One region of the Ensifer sp. LC384 genome, then DNA from elsewhere that is predicted to be linked to it. Evidence: predicted binding sites of a transcription regulator. Region 1 holds the regulator's gene; the other holds the start of a gene.
What was found. Region 1 encodes PhoB, which activates phosphate uptake and scavenging genes when phosphate is short. Its sites were predicted from a motif close to TGTCATNNANCTGTCAT; they were not measured.
Positions count from the first base shown of each region.

Region 1 (4,211 bases):
TCGTCGGTGATCGCATCCTTGACCGCCGCGATGTCGCCGAACGGAACCTGGTAGAAACCCGGAGCCTTCGGGCCGAAGCCTTCGATGTACTTCTGCTGACCGCCGGCGGCGATGGTCGCGATCGTGCGTCCGTGGAAGGCGCCCTCGAAGGTGATGACGTGGAACTTCTCCGGATTGCCCTTGGCAAAATGGTAGCGGCGGGCGGTCTTGATCGCGCATTCGAGTGCTTCGGCGCCCGAGTTGGTGAAGAACACACGGTCGGCGAAAGTGACGGCCGTCAGCCGGCGCGCCAGGCTCTCCTGGCCCGGAACCTCATAGAGGTTGGACAGGTGCCAGACCTTCTCGGCCTGCGCCTTCAAAGCCTCGACCAGATGCGGATGGGCATGGCCAAGCGAGTTGACGGCGACGCCGGCGGCGAAGTCGAGATAGCGCGAGCCGTCTTCGGCGATCAGCCAGACGCCCTCTCCTCGCTCGAAACGCAACGGCGCACGCATGTAGGTGTCGTAAAGCGGCGTGGTTGCAGTCATGGCGAGCCTCTCCTTCATTGCTATCGGCATCGATCCGAGCCCGTGTCGAGCGCGGCAAAAAATTAAAAATGCCGCCTTGCGGCGGCGCAGGCACTATTCCTATTTCGCAGCGCAATGTCAACAAAACCAAGCCTTGCAGTGCGGTCGGACGGGTCTGATCCATGCGACGAAAAAAACGCGCGGCGGGGCTTGCAAAAATGCAACGCCCACCGAGCAAGTTGGGGAAAACTAGGAAATCGATTCGGCGCGATTCCCGGGACTCTTGCCACGGAGTCCGCCCGTCAGTAGGTTAACGTTCAATTACTAGACGCATGCGGCGGACCTAGTCACCAAAAGTGTTATCGCGTTGCAGCTCCGGAGCTTTTCCGGAGCGTGGTGAGAGATTCTGCCATCGCCAACGCTGAGAACGGAGAGTGCAGAAATGAACTGGACTGACGAGCGGGTGGAAAAACTGAAGAAGCTTTGGTCCGAGGGCCTGAGCGCGAGCCAGATCGCAGCGCAGCTCGGCGGCGTCAGCCGCAATGCGGTCATCGGCAAGGTTCACCGACTGAGCCTACCGGGCAGGGCCAAGGCTGGCGGAACCACCGCCGCGACCCGGCCGAAGCAGCGCCCGACCTCGGCGCCGCGCGCTCCGAACTACGCGTCGCGCGTCACCACCCGCACGGTTACCCGTTCGGCCGGCGCAACCGTCCTCAAGGAAGAGGTCGAAGTCGATCTCGTTGCCGAACAGGACTTCCATATCCAGACGAATGTGGTCGTGCCGATGTCGCGCCGCCTGGAGCTGACGCAATTGACCGAGCGCACCTGCAAGTGGCCGATCGGCGACCCGCTGAAGGAAGAGTTCCACTTCTGCGGCAACGACTCCCCGGAAGCTTCGCCCTATTGCAGCTTCCATGCACGGCTTGCCTACCAGCCTTCCGCCGAGCGCCGCCGCGCTCGCTAAAGCGACCGAGAACAACGCATGAAAAAGGGGCCAACCGGCCCCTTTTTAGTGACTGATTGGATGCTCAGCTTTCGAGCGAGTACCCGGCACCGCGAACCGTGCGAATGACATCCGGCATGCTCGAGAAGTTCAGCGCCTTGCGAAGGCGTCCGACATGCACATCCACCGTGCGTTCGTCGACATAGATATCGTGGCCCCAGACGCCATCCAGAAGCTGCGACCGCGAGAAGACCCGGCCCGGGGAAGACATCAGGAATTCGAGCAGGCGGAATTCCGTCGGGCCGAGACGGACCTCACGGGTGCGGCGATGGACGCGGTGCGTCTCGCGGTCGAGTTCGATATCGCCGCAACGAAGCAGCGTCGAGAGGACCTCGGGCTTGGCGCGTCGCAGCATCGCCTTGACGCGGGCCATCAGCTCCGGCGTCGAGAACGGCTTGACGACATAGTCGTCGGCGCCGGTGGCAAGGCCGCGAACCCGCTCGCTCTCCTCGCCGCGCGCCGTCAGCATGATGATCGGCAGGCGCTCGGTTTCCGGGCGCTGACGCAGCCGGCGGCAAAGTTCGATACCGGATACCCCCGGCAGCATCCAGTCGAGGATCAAGAGATCCGGCAGGCGCTCCTGCAGGCGGATCTCGGCCTCGTCGCCGCGCAGGATCGTATCGACATCGAACCCTTCGGCTTCGAGATTATACCGCAGCAGGACACTCAGCGCCTCTTCGTCTTCGACAACGGCGATTTTCGGCAACATCAGGTAACGTCTCCTTACCCAGAGCGTCTCGCGTTCGGTCGAACGGGCAGAGATGCTCGAACATACAGCATCTGGAGCACTCCGCGCGCTTTCAAAGGCACGCGCGAAAACGAATAGCTTCAGACGCGACAAAGCAGGGCCGCAACCAAGGCTGCGACCGGAGCAGGTTCATAGCCAGTCACTCGAACGAGTTTGGGTCTCAGTCCTTTACGGCACCCAGCGTCGACGTATTGTCATCCTTCGGACGCTCGCCTTCCGGCTGCGCGCCCGTCGCCATGTAATAAATCGTCTCGGCGATGTTGGTGGCGTGGTCACCGATACGCTCGATGTTCTTGGCGCAGAACAAAAGATGCGTGCAGGGCGTGATGTTGCGCGGATCTTCCATCATGTAGGTCAGCAGCTCGCGGAACAGCGAGGTGTAGATCGCATCGATCTCCTCGTCGCGCTCGCGAATGCTGTTGGCCTTCTCCGGCGAGCGGGAGGCGTAGACGTCGAGGACTTCCTTGAGCTGCACGAGCGCGAGCTCGGCCAGGTGCTCGAGACCGCGCGCAAGCTTGCGCGGGATGCCGGAGCCGGCAACGGCAATGACGCGCTTGGCGTTGTTCTTGCCGAGGTCGCCGACACGCTCGAGATCGGACGCGATGCGGATCGACCCCATGATCTCGCGCAGGTCGGCGGCAACCGGCTGGCGCTTGGCGATGGTGATGATCGCCTTTTCGCCGATCTGGCGTTCGGCCTCATCGAGGATGGCGTCGTCGGAGATCACCTTCTGCGCCAATGCGAGGTCGGAATTGACCAGCGCGCGAACGGATTCGCCCACCATCTGCTCGGCAAGGCCGCCCATCTCGGAGATGCGGCGCGTGAGATATTTCAGTTCTTCGTCGTAGGCGGACATTATGTGCATGGACATAGTCTTCGATCCTTGCGGGCGCGTTCAGGAAACGGGTTGAAGGGGTGCTTCGGCCATCAACCGAACCGGCCCATGATGTAGTCCTGGGTACGCTGGTCATCCGGATTGGTGAACATCTTGTCGGTGTCGTTCTCCTCGACGAGATTGCCGAGGTGGAACATCGCGGTGCGCTGCGATACACGCGCCGCCTGCTGCATCGAGTGGGTGACGATCACGATCGTGAAGTTCGTGCGCAGTTCGTGGATCAGTTCCTCGACCTTGGCGGTCGCGATCGGATCGAGCGCCGAACAGGGCTCATCCATCAGGATCACTTCAGGGCTGACGGCAACGGCGCGCGCAATGCACAGGCGCTGCTGCTGGCCACCCGAAAGCCCGGTGCCCGGCTCGTGCAGTCGGTCCTTCACCTCGTTGAAGAGGCCGGCCTTCTGCAGGCTGGTCTCGACGACTTCGTCGAAATCGGCCTTTGTGCGGGCAAGCCCGTGAATACGCGGGCCGTAGGCGACGTTGTCGTAGATCGACTTCGGAAAAGGGTTCGGCTTCTGGAACACCATGCCGACGCGGGCACGCAGTTCCACGACGTCGATCGCCGGGTCGTAGATATCGTCCTCATCGAGCGTGATCTTGCCGGTGACGCGGCAGTTCTCGATGGTGTCGTTCATGCGGTTCAGCGTGCGCAGGAAGGTCGACTTGCCGCAGCCCGAAGGGCCGATCAGAGCCGTAACCGTGTTCTCGCGGATGTTGAGGTTGACGTCGAAAAGCGCGCGCTTGTCGCCGTAGTAAACCGACACATCCTTGCCGATCATCTTGTAGGGCACAGTGTTCATTTTCTGATCCAAGGCCTTCTCGACTGCTGCTTCTGACATGATGTTCATAGTAATTACCTCACTACCAACGGCGCTCAAAGCGACGTCGCAACAGAATGGCGCCAAGGTTCATGACGACGAGGAAGATGAGAAGAATGATGATCGCGCCGGAGGTGCGCTCGACGAAGGCGCGTTCCGCCTCGTTGGCCCACATGTAGATCTGCACCGGCAGTGCGGTCGACGGTTCCATCGGCGAGCCGGGGTAGTCGACGACGAAGGC
Region 1 covers NZ_MBST01000013.1:97,462-101,672, forward strand. The annotation lists gene BC363_RS12360 (aspartate aminotransferase family protein) at 1-527, opposite strand, end outside; gene BC363_RS34355 (hypothetical protein) at 526-759, shown strand; gene BC363_RS12365 (GcrA family cell cycle regulator) at 949-1,470, shown strand; gene phoB (phosphate regulon transcriptional regulator PhoB) at 1,535-2,218, opposite strand; gene phoU (phosphate signaling complex protein PhoU) at 2,418-3,128, opposite strand; gene pstB (phosphate ABC transporter ATP-binding protein PstB) at 3,185-4,000, opposite strand; gene pstA (phosphate ABC transporter permease PstA) at 4,014-4,211, opposite strand, start outside.

Region 2 (4,211 bases), on a different contig from region 1:
CTTCGACCGGCCGATATCGGCCGTCCGGTGGATCACCTGCCGCTGCAGGTTCGACAGGGAGACGACGTCATCATCGACAACGCCGAGCGTGCCGATGCCGGCGGCGGCAAGGTATTGAAGAACGGGAGCGCCGAGGCCGCCGGCGCCTATGACGAGAATGCGCGCCGCCTTGAGTTTCTGCTGCCCCGCACCGCCGAGTTCCGGCAGGATGATGTGGCGCGCATAGCGGGCAATTTCCGATGGGTCGAGGCTGGTGTTTGTCATGCGTGGATACTTTCCATGATCGGCTCCATCATCCCGAAACGCTTCCGTGCTCCACCGTCAGGAACCGGCCTCGATCGCCGAGCGCGTCGAACATCGCACGGTCCGTGCCGGTCATGAAGGCCTGGCCGCCGAGCCCGTCGACGAGATCGAAAAGGGCGGCGCGCCGGCCCATGTCGAGATGAGCGGCGATTTCGTCGAGCAGCAAAATGGGAGCATGGCCGGTCATGTCGCCGACAAGGCGCGCATGGGCGAGAACCAGGCCGACAAGCAGCGCCTTCTGTTCACCCGTCGAGCAGCGCTCGGCCTCCATGTCCTTTTCGCGGTGGCGGATCAAGAGGTCGGTGCGATGCGGCCCGTCCAGCGTGCGTCCGGCGGCTGCATCGCGGGGCCGACCCTCGCGCAGCATGGTGAGATATTGCTCCTCGAGGTCGAAGGCCGGCCTGTGGCTCTCCTCGTCGAGGAAACCCGCAAGCGCCAGGCGGGCGGACGGAAAGACGCTGTCGCCGGTGTTTCTTTCGACAAGCGCCGTCAGCAGGCCCAGCATCTCCTGCCGCGCCAGCGCCATCGACACGCCGAGCCCGGCCATCTCGCGTTCGATCGCGGTTAGCCAGGCAGGATCAGGGCGAAACTCACTCAAGAGCCGGTTGCGGCTGCGCATGGCGCGGTCGAATTCGCTGGCACGTCGCCCATGCTCGGGATCGAGCGAAAGCACGAGCCTATCGAGGAAGCGGCGGCGATCGGTCGATGGGCCGGTGAAGAGCCCGTCCATGGCCGGCGTCAGCCACAGCACGCGCAGATGGTCGGTCAGTTCGTCGACCGCACTCGCTGTCGTGCCGTTCAGCCGCAGGCGTCGCGACTGGCCCTCACCGGTGCCGGCGGTGCCGGTGCCGATCTCGACCGGGCCTTCCATGCCCATCACTTCGGCAAAGACCGAGAAGCCGTCGCTTGCGCCGACGCGGGCGACATCGGCATAGGCCGCACGCCTGAGGCCACGGCCGGGAGAGAGAAACGACACCGCTTCCATCAGATTGGTCTTGCCGGCGCCGTTCTCGCCGGTGAGCACGATGTGCCTCTCGTCGAGCGCCAGCGACAGCGCCGCATAATTGCGGAACTCGCTTAGCTTCAGGCGATTGAGAAAAACCTTTTGTGGCATTTCGGGTCCGGATTCGACTTCGGCGCCAGCTACAGCGCCGCGCGTCGAACAGGACGCGCAAGGGACACTGTAACACTTTAAACTCGCTGCATAATTTTCGCCTTAAATCGATGCCGATTTAAGGAACTATGCAGTAGGACGAAAGCGGTCGCCAAGGCAAGACGAAAGGCGGCCTGTGCCGTTGCCGGGCAAAATTGCTCCATATCGGCGGGGAAAGCCTTACGATCCCTGCAGTTCGGCGCTTTTCTTGATGGCTTGCGTACAATATGACAGCCGCATGACAATCCACGAACGGACATATTTGTGATGCTGGCTTGGTTCCGCAAACTCCTTCCCCGCGAAGACCGCTTCTTTGATCTCTTCGCACACCATTCGCGCACGGTCGTCGGTGCCGCCGACGCGCTCGACAAGCTTCTGGCCGGCGGCGACGACCTCGAGAAGCACTGCGACCGGATCGTCGCGCTCGAAGACGAGGCGGACAACATCACCCGCGACGTGCTTTTGGCCGTTCGCCGCTCCTTCATCACGCCGTTCGATCGTGGCGACATCAAGGATCTGATCCAGTCGATGGATGATGCCATCGACATGATGCACAAGACGGTCAAGACCATCCGGCTCTTTGAACAGAAGACCTTCGATCCGGGCATGAGGGAAATGGGCGCCATCGTCGTCCAGGCGGCGCATCTGATCGCAGAGGCCATCCCGCTGCTCGACCGCATCGGCGTCAACCACGGCCGGCTCATCGCCATTGCCGAGGAAATCACGCGCATCGAAGGCCGGTCCGACGAATTGCACGACCAGGGTCTGAAGGATCTCTTCCGCCGCCACGGCGCCAACAATGCCATGGCCTATATCATCGGCAGCGAGATCTACGGCGAGCTCGAGAAGGTCGTCGACCGCTTCGAGGACGTCGCCAACGAGATCAGCGGCATCGTGATCGAGAACGTCTGATGGACGCGACGCTCGCCCTGCCGCTGCTGATCGCACTGATCGCGATCGCACTGTTCTTCGATTTTCTCAACGGCCTGCACGACGCCGCCAACTCGATCGCAACCATCGTTTCGACCCGGGTGCTCCGGCCGCAATATGCGGTCATGTGGGCGGCGTTCTTCAATTTCATCGCCTTCCTGTTCTTCGGCCTGCATGTGGCCGAAACGTTGGGCAAAGGCATTATCGATCCCACCATCGTAACGCCGCTGGTGATCTTTTCGGCGCTGATCGGAGCGATCGTCTGGAACATCGCGACCTGGATCTTCGGCATCCCATCGAGCTCGTCGCACGCGCTGATCGGCGGCCTGGTCGGCGCCGGCCTGGCGCGCACCGGCGGTGATGCCATCGTCTGGACCGGCCTGTTGAAGACCGTTGGCGCCATCTTCATGTCGCCGATGATCGGCTTCTTCCTGGCGCTGTTGCTGATCCTCATCGTGTCCTGGCTGTTCGTCCGCCAGACGCCGTTTGCCGTCGACCGTACCTTCCGGGTGATGCAGTTCATCTCGGCCTCGCTCTATTCGCTCGGCCACGGCGGCAATGATGCGCAGAAGACCATGGGCATCATCGCCGTGCTCTTGTTTTCACAGGGCTATCTCGGTTCCGAGTTCTACGTGCCGTTCTGGGTGGTGATCACCTGCCAGGCAGCGATTGCGCTCGGTACGCTGTTTGGCGGCTGGCGCATCGTGCATACGATGGGCTCGAAGATCACCAAGCTCAATCCGATGCAGGGCTTCTGCGCGGAAACCGGCGGCGCCATCACGCTGTTTGCCGCCACCTGGCTCGGCATTCCGGTCTCGACCACCCACACGATCACCGGTGCCATCATCGGCGTGGGTGCCGCCAAGCGTGTCTCGGCGGTGCGTTGGGGCCTTGCCGGCAACATCGTCATCGCCTGGTTCGTGACCATGCCCGCCGCTGCGGCGATCTCGGCGCTCACCTACCTCGCAGTCGATCTGTTCCTGTGATCCTATCCGCCTCCGGCCGAATGCCGGGGGCGGAACACTTCTGAAATCGAGGCGCGTCAGTCGCTCACGCGCGGTGCCGGGCTGTCGTGCCCATTCTGATGCAGTGTCAGCCGCGCTGCGCGCGCACCGGCCGGTACCTCGAACGTCAACTGCGCATCGACCGACTTTGCAAAGAAGCGATGCTCTGCCTCCGGGAAGATTTCGACCCGCCCCTGGCCCGTTGCCTGCGCAAACAACCGATCGCCGTCGCGAAAAACCGTCAGATCGAAATCGGGCGCCAGCCGATAGGTGCCGACATAGCTATCGTAGGCCGCCGGCTCGAGCGAGATCGCGACGCGTCGAACCGGCGCGGGCGCAAGTGGCCTCTCTCTGTCGAGCAGATGCACGCCGATATCGTCGACGCCGACCTCCGTCGCCGTGTTTGACAGGACAACCACGCCGACGCCGGTCGCCGGACGGAAGCCGACGAACGATCGGTAGCCGCCGGTGCCGCCATTGTGCCAGACGATTTGTTTCTCGCCACGGCCGGAAATCAGCCAACCGAGCGCCTGCTCTGCGTTGCCGTCGCCAAGCGGCTGCCGTTCGGCGAGCATGGCGGTAAACGCGGGCGTCAGGGCTGAGGACTTCCTGCCGATCGCCGCCTGCAGGAAGACCAGCAGGTCGTTCGCTGTCGAGCGCAGCGCCCCGGCCCCCTGAAGCGCGCCGAGATCCCAATCGTTTGTCGGCTCCAGGCCAGCGTCATGGCCGGTCGCTCGCCGCCCCTTCCATTCCACGCGCGGGGTGATCGCGGTATCGGTCATGCTGAGGGGGACCGCGATGCGCTCGCTGACGAGCGCATC
Region 2 covers NZ_MBST01000014.1:84,965-89,175, reverse strand. The annotation lists gene BC363_RS13030 (molybdopterin-synthase adenylyltransferase MoeB) at 1-264, opposite strand, end outside; gene recF (DNA replication/repair protein RecF) at 293-1,417, opposite strand; gene BC363_RS13020 (DUF47 domain-containing protein) at 1,724-2,368, shown strand; gene BC363_RS13015 (inorganic phosphate transporter) at 2,368-3,372, shown strand; gene BC363_RS13010 (serine hydrolase) at 3,429-4,211, opposite strand, start outside.
Region 2: a site for PhoB is predicted at 1,684-1,700, ahead of BC363_RS13020 (DUF47 domain-containing protein). Genes of this name have one in related genera too.